2 regions of the Streptomyces sp. NPDC054765 genome follow, and region 2 is predicted to be linked to the other one. Evidence: riboswitches for the same ligand, from Rfam matches in the RefSeq annotation. Region 2 holds a riboswitch; the other holds the start of a gene.
What was found. A riboswitch is a leader RNA that binds a small molecule or an ion and turns the genes downstream of it on or off. The one in region 2 is predicted to bind cobalamin.
Positions count from the first base shown of each region.

Region 1: it holds a riboswitch for cobalamin, as region 2 does, so the genes downstream of both, ACWGJY_RS07920 (CoA-acylating methylmalonate-semialdehyde dehydrogenase) here and ACWGJY_RS25045 (cobalamin biosynthesis protein) in region 2, are expected to answer to the same signal.

Region 1 is NZ_JBSHBP010000008.1:63,932-69,604, reverse strand. It holds gene ACWGJY_RS07930 (anion permease) at 1-772, opposite strand, end outside; partial or broken gene ACWGJY_RS07925 (short-chain fatty acyl-CoA regulator family protein) at 1,209-2,170, shown strand; cobalamin riboswitch at 2,301-2,479, shown strand; gene ACWGJY_RS07920 (CoA-acylating methylmalonate-semialdehyde dehydrogenase) at 2,679-4,178, shown strand; gene ACWGJY_RS07915 (acyl-CoA dehydrogenase family protein) at 4,184-5,332, shown strand; gene ACWGJY_RS07910 (enoyl-CoA hydratase/isomerase family protein) at 5,329-5,673, shown strand, end outside.
Region 2 is NZ_JBSHBP010000043.1:38,335-44,007, reverse strand. It holds gene ACWGJY_RS25055 (caspase family protein) at 1-2,039, opposite strand, end outside; gene ACWGJY_RS25050 (hypothetical protein) at 2,045-2,488, opposite strand; cobalamin riboswitch at 2,694-2,842, shown strand; gene ACWGJY_RS25045 (cobalamin biosynthesis protein) at 3,006-4,001, shown strand; gene ACWGJY_RS25040 (cobyric acid synthase) at 4,135-5,673, shown strand, end outside.

The DNA of each region.
Region 1 (5,673 bases), on a different contig from region 2:
CGGCGAAGCCCTGCGGGGCCTGGATGTCGGTGAGTCCCTTACCCATGGTCCGGATAATTCGCCAGCCGCCCACGTAAGTGCCCAGGGAGATCGCCAGGCCCGCGCTCAGCACCACCCACCAGGGCGGCCCCGCGCCATGGCTGAGCACCCCGCTCGAGATGAGTGCCAGGGTGATGACCCCCATCGTCTTCTGGGCGTCATTGGTGCCGTGCGCCAGGGCCACCAAGGACGCAGACCCGATCTGTCCCGCGCGAAAGCCCTTCCCGACGGTGCGGCGCGAGGTCCTCCGGGTGATCATGTAGGCGAGGTAGGTGGCCAGCAGCGCTATCACGCAGGCCACGACCGGCGAGGCCACCGCAGGGATCACTATTTTCTCGATGATCGCGCCGAAGCGCACCGCGGAACCCCCGGCCCCCACCCACACCGCGCCGATCAGCCCGCCGAACAGGGCGTGGGACGAGCTGGAGGGCAGCCCGAGGAGCCAGGTGACCAGATTCCACAGGATCGCCCCGATCAGCCCGGCGAAGATCATCACCAGGGACACTTTGCTGTCTTGGACTATGCCGCCCGAGATCGTCTTGGCCACCTCCGTGGAGAGGAAGGCGCCGCCCAGATTGAGCAGACCTGCGACGGCGACGGCGACCCGGGGGCTCAGCGCCCCGGTGGCGATGGAGGTGGCCATCGAGTTGGCGGTGTCATGGAACCCGTTGGTGAAGTCGAAGGCCAGCGCCGTGAGGATCACGGCCACGAGCAGGAAGGAGACAGATGCCATCCCGGTCCTCCACGTCGAGGGCGGTCCGGCCGCGCGCACGGAAACTGTGTACGAACCGCCGTCCCTCCCACGCTAAGCGCCCCTCCGAATCGCCGCCAACGCGACGGTGTGGGCTCGTTGGTGGCGGTTGGATGCGGTCGGCGCCGTGCCGGACTCGGCGGAGGGCGTTGAGCGGCACGACGACCTCGGATCCGCGGGGAGCCAAGCCGCGGAAGCGATCGAATTCGGAAGCCCGGCACAGCCCCAGTCGCGACATCTCTCCGCCTGGCTGAAGAGGTGAGTCATGGCCGGACGGGCGGTGGGAAGCTCAAGGAGCGCCAGCGGATCGTTCTGAACGTCAGCCATCAGCCGTCGGCGCACGCGCGGGGCCGGCGCCGGGAAACACCGGCTGGGCAATTCCAGCGGTCGCAGATCTCGTCGCCGGGCTGAAGAAGGTTTGTGGGGTCCCGTTTACGATCCGTCGGCCCTGTGCCTGAGCCAGGCGGCCCTGGCGCGGATGCTGGAGATCTCTCCCAGTTACCTCAACCAGATGGAACACGACTCGCGCCCGCTGACCGTCCCGGTCCTGCTCCGTCTCACCGAGGTGTTCGGCGTCGATGCGGGGTTCTTCTCCGAGCACGACACCAGCCGGCTGGTCGCCGATTTGCGTGATGCCCTCGTCAACGAGATCACCGCCGACCGGGTGTCCTCCTCCGACCTCGCCGAACTCGCCTCCCGCAGGCCGGCCGTCGCCGGGGTGCTGGTCGATCTCGGCCGCCGCAACCATCAGCTCGCCGAGCGGCTGTCCGAAGCCGCGGAGGGAAGAGGGCAGACCATCACCGCACTGCCCCGTTCCGCACATGAGGAGATCCGCGAATTCTTCTACCGCCGCCGGAACTACCTCCACGACACCGATCTCGCCGCCGAGGAACTCGCCACAAAGATCGGCATCCGCCCCGGCGAGGTCGTACGCGTCGACCGCGCGGGAAACATGTCCAAACGACAGTCCGCGACGGCCTTCCACTTCTCCCGCGCGGGCGGAACCTGCCCCCTGTGGAACGTCTACGAGGCATTCGCGGCCCCGGCCGTATCCACGTACAGATCGCCGGGATGCCGGACGGGCAGCGCTACCTGTGGACCGCCCGCGCGATCACCCGGCACCGCGGTGGCTGGGGCGAGCCCGGCAAGACCTTCGCCATCGGCCTCGGCTGCGAGATCCGGCACGCCTCCCGGCTGGTCTACTCCGACGGCCTGGACCTCGACAACGCCGCGGCGGCAACCCCGATCGGCATGGGCTGCCGCATCTGCGAACGCACCGACTGCCCGCAGCGGGCGGTGCCGCCACTGGACCGCCGGCTCGCGGTGGACGAGAACAGGAGCACCTTCGTGCCCTACCCCGTCGCCGAACAAGACGCCTGAGCGCGCGCGACCGCAGGCGCACATCCCGGCCAGGCCCGCTCCACGGGCCGCAACCGGCGGCGTGCGCGACTGCGAAGCGCTCTTGTGCGGGCCGTGGCGGGGTGGACTTACTAGGACGTCCAACTATATGTTCGGGGGCAAGGCCCGCGGTGCAGGGAAGCCGGTGCGATTCCGGCGCGGTCCCGCCACTGTGACCGGGGAATGCGCTCCCCGAAAGAGACCGGCCACTGACGGAGAAGTCCGTCGGGAAGGCCGGGGAGCGTGTGCTGATCCGGGAGTCAGGATACCGGCCGCGGGGTGTTCCGTGTTGTCCACGAGGATGGAGCAGACACGCATGGCACCGGTGTGCACCCACGCTCTCGACCGGCGAAACCGACGGCTACCGATCACCGGCATCTGACGGTTGCCCAGCCCTGCGTTTCTCGTGCTGCCCGTGCGCACGCCGTCCGGCGTCCGTGCCGGGCCGGCGCGCCATCCCCGGATCTCACCTGACGGAGAGCAGGCTTTCATGGTCCGTGAACTGGCACATTTCATCGGCGGCAAGCACACCCCGGGCACTTCCGGGACCTATGGCGATGTGTACGACCCCAACACCGGTGAGGTCCAGGCGCGTGTCCCGCTCGCCGACCGCGCCGAGACCGAGGCGGCGATCGCCGATGCCGCCGAGGCTCAGCGTGAGTGGGGCGAATGGAATCCGCAACGCCGAGCCCGCGTGCTGCTGACATTCCTCCAACTGGTCGACGGGGAAAGGGAATCACTCGCCCGACTGCTGTCGTCCGAGCACGGCAAGACGGTGGCCGACGCCCACGGAGACCTGCAACGCGGACTGGAGGTCGTCGAATTCGCCGCCGGCATCCCGCATCTGCTCAAGGGTGAGTTCACCGACAACGCCGGCAGCGGGATCGACGTGCACTCCCTGCGCGGCCCCATCGGCGTCACCGCCGGCATCACCCCGTTCAACTTCCCCGCGATGATCCCGCTGTGGAAGGCCGCGCCCGCGCTGGCCTGCGGCAACTCCTTCATCCTCAAACCCTCCGAACGCGACCCCTCCGTACCGCTCCGGCTCGCCGAACTGTTCCTGGAGGCGGGCCTCCCGCCAGGCGTCCTCAACGTCGTCAACGGGGGCAAGGAAGCCGTCGACACCTTGCTGACGGACCCCCGGGTCGGTGCGCTCGGCTTCGTCGGCTCGACCCCGATCGCCGCGCACATCTACGCCACCGCGGCCGCGCACGGCAAGCGTGCCCAGTGCTTCGGCGGCGCCAAGAACCACATGATCGTGATGCCGGACGCCGACCTCGACCAGGCTGTCGACGCGCTGATCGGGGCGGGCTACGGCTCGGCGGGAGAGCGCTGCATGGCGATCTCCGTGGCCGTCCCCGTCGGCGAGACCACCGCGGATGCCCTGGTGGAGCGGCTGAAGGAGCGGATCGGGCAGCTGCGCATCGGCCGCAGCGACGACCCCGAGGCCGACTTCGGGCCGCTGGTCAGCCGGGATGCCCTCGACCGCGTACGCCGCTATGTCGACATCGGCGTCAATGAAGGCGCAGAACTCATCGTGGACGGAAGGGGCTTCACGCTCACTGGGCACGAGAACGGCTTCTTCATGGGCGCCTCGCTCTTCGACCGGGTCACCCCGCAGATGCGCGTCTACCGGGAGGAGATCTTCGGCCCCGTGCTGTGTGTCGTGCGGGCCGCCGACTATGAGGAGGCACTGCGGCTGCCCAGCGAGCACCCGTACGGCAACGGCGTCGCGATCTTCACCCGGGACGGCGACACCGCCCGCGACTTCACCCGCCGGGTGAACACCGGCATGGTCGGCGTGAACGTGCCCATCCCGGTGCCGGTCGCCTACCACACCTTCGGCGGCTGGAAGCGATCCGGCTTCGGCGACCTCAACCAGCACGGGCCGGACGCGATCCGCTTCTACACCCGCACCAAGACCGTCACCTCGCGCTGGCCTTCCGGGGCCAAGGAGGGCGCGAGCTTCACCCTCCCGACCATGCAGTGAGCGCCATGACCACCACCATGCTCACCGACGACCAGCTCGCCCTCGTCGTGGCCACCCTCGACTTCACCCAGGACCACCTCACCCCGAACGCCGTGCAGTGGGACCAGGACAGACACTTCCCGGTGGACGTCCTGCGCAAGGCCGCGGGGATCGGCCTCGGCGGCATCTACGTCCGGGAGGAGGCCGGTGGCAGCGGGCTCAGCCGGGCCGACGGCGTCCTGATCTTCGAGACGCTGGCCTCCGGCTGCCCCTCCATCGCCGGCTTCGTCTCCATCCACAACATGGTCGCCTGGATGATCGACCACTACGGCGACGCCGCCCAGCGCGAACGATGGCTGCCCAGACTGTGCGCCATGGAGGACCTGGGCAGCTACTGCCTGACCGAACCGGGCGCCGGCTCGGACGCCTCCGCACTGCGCACCCGCGCCGTATGCGACGGCGACAGCTACCTCCTCACCGGCGTCAAGCAATTCATCTCCGGCGCCGGCGCCTCTCAGGTCTACGTCGTCATGGCCCGTACCAGTGACGACGGCCCACGCGGCATCTCCGCCTTCCTCGTCGACAAGGACGACCCCGGGCTGTCCTTCGGAGTGAACGAGAAAAAGCTGGGCTGGAACGCCCAGCCCACCCGCCAAGTGGTCCTGGACGGCGTGCGCGTGCCCGCCGACCGGCTGCTCGGCCGGGAGGGCGACGGGTTTCGCATCGCCATGAACGGGCTGAACGGTGGCCGGCTCGGCATCGCCGCCTGCTCGCTCGGCGGCGCCCGCGCCGCCCTGGACGGCAGCCTGGTCCACCTTGCCGACCGCGAGGCGTTCGGCGGGCGCCTGCTCGACGCGCAGGCACTCCAGTTCCGCCTCGCCGACATGGCGACCGAACTCGCCGCAGCCCGCGCCCTGGTCCACCAGGCCGCACAAGCACTGGACCGCGGCGACCCACAGGCCCCGCAACTGTGCGCGATGGCCAAGCGGTTCGCCACCGACACCGGCTACTCCGTCGCCGACCGCGCCCTCCAACTGCACGGCGGCTACGGCTACCTCACCGAATACGGCATCGAGAAGATCCTCCGCGACCTGCGGGTGCACCAGATCCTGGAAGGAACCAACGAGATCATGCGCGTCATCGTGGCCCGCGGCCTGACGGAGGCACTGCGATGACCGGCACCGACGAGTCCGTCCTCCTGGCCACCGAGGGCCGCGCCGCCCGCATCACTCTCAACCGCCCCCGCGCCCTCAACGCCCTCACTCACACCATGGTCGAGCGGATCGACGACGCGCTGACCGCCTGGGAACAGGACCCCGCCGTCGAAACCGTGATCCTCACGGGCGCGGGGGAGCGCGGTCTGTGCGCGGGCGGTGATATCCGCTTCATCTACGAGGACGCGCAGGCCGGAGGAAGGGCATCGGCAGCGTTCTGGCGGGACGAATACCGGCTCAACGCCCGTATCGCCCGCTACCCGAAGCCCTATGTCGCCCTCATGGACGGCATCGTGATGGGC
Region 2 (5,673 bases):
TGGCTGGAGCGCTGTGCCTTGTCGTAGCCGTCCAGGACCTGGGCCACCTGGCCGGGACCCGCGGTGAAGGCAACGGTGGGGGCGAGGAGGCTGACGTCCGCGCGGCTCTCCAGCAGCGGGGAGCCCGGTCCCGGGGCGCTGCCCCGCACCCCGCGGTAGCCCTGTGCGTTCAGGGTGCGCCGGCCGCCGTCCGGGGCGCGCAGCCATTGCGCGAAGCCGGCCACGGCGGCCTGCCGCGGGGTGGCGTCCGTGGCACCGTGCCAGTCGACGCGGACCAGGGGGTGGTCGAGCGCGGGGACGTTCTGCGGGTAGTAGGCGACGTACCGGTCGCGCAGCGGGAGCGGGGAGTCCAGGGCCGGGCAACTGCCGATGGCGTGGCCGAGGTTGTAGTCGGCGAGGGACTTCTCCGACACCAGCGGCGCGGACTTCGTCCGGTCGACGGAGCCGGCCGCGTCCGTGTCGGGGCGCAGCGAACACAGCAGTTCGGTACTGCCCGCGTACTGGCTGCCCGGGGCGGAGAGCCGCTCCTCGGCCTGCCGGGCGAGGGCGGGGTCGGGCGCACCCGGCGAGGCGGCGTCCGGGCCGTCGTGGGCGAGGTAGAGGCCGACGGTGTGCAGCAGACCGGTGCCGGACAGTACGGGGCTCGGCCGCAGGAGCCTGAGGTCTTGGTGGGCGCTGTCGGTCCCGGTGAGCAGCTCCGGCCAGGAGGCGCCGGCCGGTTCGACGTCGTCCAGCCGCCGGTGCGCCGGGATGCCGACGACGAGGGGGGTGTAGGCGACCGGGGCCACGTAGTGCAGCGTGGCCGGGGAGCCCTTGAGGGGCATACCGCGGCGGGCCTCGTCGTAGTCGGCGGTGGATTCCGGGATCCAGATGTCGGGCTGCGGTCCCGGCCGGTAGAGGGGGTCGGTGCCCTGGTCGTCCGGCCGGCCCCGGCCGGTGCCGCGTGCCTCGCCCTGCCAGCGGTCGGCGGCCGCGAAGCCCCGGTCGATCTGGTCCCTGGCGGCGGAGTAGACGGTGATCTGGGCGCGCCGGCAGCCGTCGGGGAGGTCGCCCTCACCGCGGAGCGGACGGGTGTTGGCCTGGGACATCTCGTAGTCGAAGGCCGCCTGGCGCAGCGCGGGTTCGGCCTCGGGGGCGGTGAGCAGCCGCAGTTCGAGGGCGGGCGGGCAGGGTGCTTCGGCGTTCGGGAGGTTCAGCAGGACGACGCCCGTGGTGGCCGGTACGAGGACGACCGCCAGGACCAGCAGGATTCCGGGCCAGTGCCGCAGGTACGACTTCAGCCGGCGGCGTAAGCGGATCCGCAGCGGGGTCGGGGGCCGGGCCTCGGGGGTGGCGAAGGACAGGATGACATCGTCGACGGTGTTCTGCTTGGCCGAGCGCGGCTCCCACACGTCGCCCATCGGGGTCCGTTCGCCGGCCAGCCGCTCGCGCAGCTCCCGGACGAGGTCCTCGAAGGTGACGCACCGCTTGCCGGGCAGGCCCCGCTCCAGGGTCTGCGCCACGGCACGGGTGAAGACGCTGCCCCCGGCGGGTTCCTCGCCGCTGAAGATACGGCGGTTGGGCTGCGCGGCCATCAGCAGCGACGTGGGCTTGCGGCAGGAGTGGAAGGCCTCGCTCGCGTTGCCGGCGTAGCAGCACTCCAGGACGATCACGATGCGGTCGGCCCGCGCGTTGTCCAGATAGGACAGCACCATGTCCTGCCAGGAGACGGTCTTGTGACGCCGTTCCGAGGCACCGACCATGAGGTGCAGATTGCCGCCGTCGCGGCCCACCCGCCCGTGGCCGGAGAAGTACACCAGCAGCAGCCCGCGTGCCTCCTGGGTGACGGTGTCCAGCGCCTGTTCCACCTCCCAGGGCTCCTGGGGGCGGCAGATGACGACCTCGCCCTCGGTGAACAGATCGGTGCCGGGGGCGAGCAGGGCCCGCTCCAGGGCCTGGGCGTTGTCCTTCACCGCGGGGAGCGGGCGCAGGGTGCGGTAGTCGTCGACACAGATCAGCAGCGCCCGGTTGCCCTTGCCCCGTGCGTCGTATTCGGACATCCGGCTCAGTCCCCGGCGGTGCTGCCGCTCCCGTCCGCCGGACTGCCGGGATCGGGGTGTTCGGGGGACGGGGCGTCCGGGCCCGCGTCGCCGAGCGCGCGCAGGTCCTCGTCACCGCCGCCGACCGCGACGGCGGGCCGTTCGCCGGTGTCCCGTTCCTCGCGGCGTCGTCGCAGCCACTCCTGCAGGGCGATGCTCAGGCTCTTGGTGATCTCGGTGGCGACCGCACCGACGATGACCAGGATCAGATCGTCGACGCCGGCGGCCATCTCGCCGGGGCCGTCGTCGCCCTCGTCCGCCGGCCGCGGCCGCAGCGCCCAGTCGTGCTGCCTCCGGTCCAGCCACGGCTCGCGCTCCAGCCACGCCTTGAGGTCCTCGATGTCCTGGTCAGGATTGTTCGTGCCCGTGATCCTGATGCGGATCTCGTGGCGGTCAGCGCGCTGCGGCATCCCCCGGCCCCCTTCCGGCGGCCCCGTCACCGCCGTGCACCAGATAGTGACGCGGGATCAGGGGCGCGGGCAACCGTCTGTGACGCGGCTGCCACGCTGTGGCGTGCACCACAGGCCGTGCCACAGGGCAGCGTCGCAGGTCAAGGGGGAGTTGACGGGCATTCGCGGGGCGTGGTGGACTGCGCGGGCCATACGGCGACAGCTGAGGAAGTCCGGTGCGAATCCGGCGCGGTCCCGCCACTGTCACCGGGGAGCGTTCCTCCAGCGAAGGCCACGGTCCGCCTCGCCTGCGTCCGACGGCGCAGGCAGGGACTGGAAGGCCGGAGGAGTCGCCGATCCGGGAGCCAGGAGACTCTTGTCGCCGTCACGTCGAGCCAGGGCGCGGACCCTGAGTGAGGACATACCGCCATGCCCGGCCGCCTTTCAAGAGTTCCACTGCCCGCTGCCGCAGGGCCCCTTCGAGGCGTCGCGGGCCGGGCAGGACGTGGTGGACACGCCGTAGCGGCGGTCTGATCCGATGCGCGGCGAACACGCGGGATATGCGTGCGGCGCGGCTCTCGGCTTTCTCGGCGACCTGATCGCGGCGGACCCACGGCGCGGCCATCCGGTGGCCGCCTTCGGCCGGGCCGCGGGCGCCGTCGAGCGCCGGCTGTGGCGCGATCACCGCGGATACGGGGCGGTGCATGCCGTGCTGTGCGCCGGCGGTGCCGCTGCCGGTGCCGCGCTGGCGCAGCGCGCCGTACGGGCCGCCGTCCCGGCTCCGCTGCGCGGCGGCGCCCACATCGCGCTGACCGCGGCGACGGTCTGGGCCGTGCTGGGCGGCACCTCGCTCGGCCGGGAGGCGCGGGCCGTCGGCGGTGCGCTGACGGCGGGTGACCTGGACGTGGCACGGGAGCGGCTGCCGCATCTGTGCGGGCGCGATCCACAGGCGCTGGACGGGCCGCAGATGGCCCGCGCGGTGGTGGAGTCGGTCGCCGAGAACACCTCGGACGCCGTGGTGGGCGCCCTGGTCTGGGGCGCGCTGGGCGGGGTGCCCGGCCTGGTGGCGTTCCGGGCGGTGAACACCCTGGACGCGATGGTGGGGCACAAGTCGCCGCGCCACCGCCGTTTCGGCTGGGCCTCGGCCCGCCTTGACGATGTCGCCGGCTGGCCCGGCTCCCGGCTGACCGCCGCGCTGACCGTGCTCGCGGGCCCCGGCCGGCGCGGTGCGCTGCGGGCCTGGCAGGCGGACGGCGGCGCGCACCCCAGCCCCAACGCGGGCCCGGTGGAGGCGTCGTTCGCGGGCGCGCTGGGCGTGCGGCTGGGCGGCACGCTGGCGTACGGCGGGCGGGTGGAACACCGTCCGGTGCTCAACGACGGGGCGCCGCCGGTCGCGGTGGCCGACATCGAGCGGGCGGTGCGGCTCTCGCGGCGGGTGAGCGTGCTGGCGCTGGTGACGACGGTGGCGGCGCGGCCGGTGGCCGGCGCGGTGCGGGCAGCGGTGGCCCGGGGGCGCAAGGCGGGCCGGGCATGACGCCGCAGACCGTTTTTTCCCCGCTGCCCGCCCCGCTTCGGGGGGCGGGCGGGTGCGGTGACGCGCCGGGCCGTGGTGGCAGCGGCGCGTACGGCTCACAACGGCCGGGGTCCCGGCGCAGGAGGAGGACCCGGTGAACGGGCGGTGGAAGGCATCAGGCGGGGCCGTCGGCGGTGGCCTGTTGGTGGCCGGTACGACGTCCGACGCCGGCAAGAGCGTGGTGACGGCGGGGATCTGCCGCTGGCTGGCCCGCCAGGGCGTGCGGGTGGCGCCGTTCAAGGCGCAGAACATGTCGCTGAATTCGTTCGTCACGCGTGAGGGCGCGGAGATCGGGCGGGCCCAGGCGATGCAGGCCGCCGCGGCGCGGGTGGAGCCGACCGCGCTGATGAATCCCGTCCTGCTCAAACCGGGCAGTGACCGCAGCAGCCAGGTGGTGCTGCTGGGGAAGCCGGTGGGCGAGCTCAGCGCCCGGGGGTACTTCGGGGGGTCCGGGGGGCCGTCCCCCGGGAAGACGCAGTACGCGGGGCACCGGGAGCAGTTGCTCGGCACGGTCACCGACTGCCTCCAGGAGCTGCGGCGGACGTACGACGCAGTGATCTGTGAGGGCGCCGGCAGCCCCGCCGAGATCAATCTGCGGCGTACGGACATCGTGAACATGGGCCTCGCACGGGCCGCCCGGATCCCGGTGGTCGTGGTCGGCGACATCGACCGCGGCGGTGTGTTCGCCTCCTTCTTCGGCACCACCGCGCTGCTGTCCAAGGAGGACCAGGCGCTTCTCGCGGGCTATCTGGTCAACAAGTTCCGGGGCGATGTGTCGCTGCTGGAGCCGGGGCTGGAGATGCTGCGCGGTCTCACGGGGCGGCAAACGCTCGGTGTGCTGCCCTTCTCCCACGGGCTCGGCATCGACGAGGAGGACGGGCTGAGGGTGTCGCTGCGCGGCGCGGTGCGCGAGAGCGTGGTGGCCCCGCCGCACGGCGCCGAGGTGCTGCGGGTGGCGGTCGCCGCCGTACCGCTGATGTCGAACTTCACGGACGTGGATGCGCTGGCCGCGGAACCGGGTGTGGTGGTGCGGTTCGTGGACCGGGCCGAGGAGCTGGCCGACGCGGACCTGGTGGTGCTGCCGGGGACCCGGGGCACGGTCCGGGCGCTGCAGTGGCTGCGCGAGCGCGGGCTCGCGGACGCGGTCGCCCGGCGGGCCGCCGAGGGCCGCCCGGTGCTGGGCATCTGCGGCGGTTTCCAGATGCTGGGCGAGCGCATCGAGGACGACATCGAGTCGAAGGCGGGCGCGGTCGACGGGCTGGGGCTGCTGCCCGTACGGGTGCGGTTCGCGGCGGAGAAGACCTTGGCCCGGCCGGTCGGCGAGGCACTGGGCGAGCCGGTGGCGGGCTACGAGATCCACCACGGGGTCGCCGAAGTGACCGGCGGGGACGAGGCGTTCATGTCCGACGGCCAAGGGCGCAGCCTGGACGGGTGCCGGTCCGGCTCCGTATGGGGCACGCACTGGCACGGTTCGCTGGAGAGCGACGGCTTCCGGCGGGCCTTCCTGCGGCGGGTCGCGGCGGACGCGGGCCGGGCGTTCGTCCCCGCCCCCGGCACCAGCTTCGCCGCCCTGCGCGAAGAGCAGCTGGACCGGCTCGGCGATCTGATCGAGGAGCACGCCGACACCGGCGCG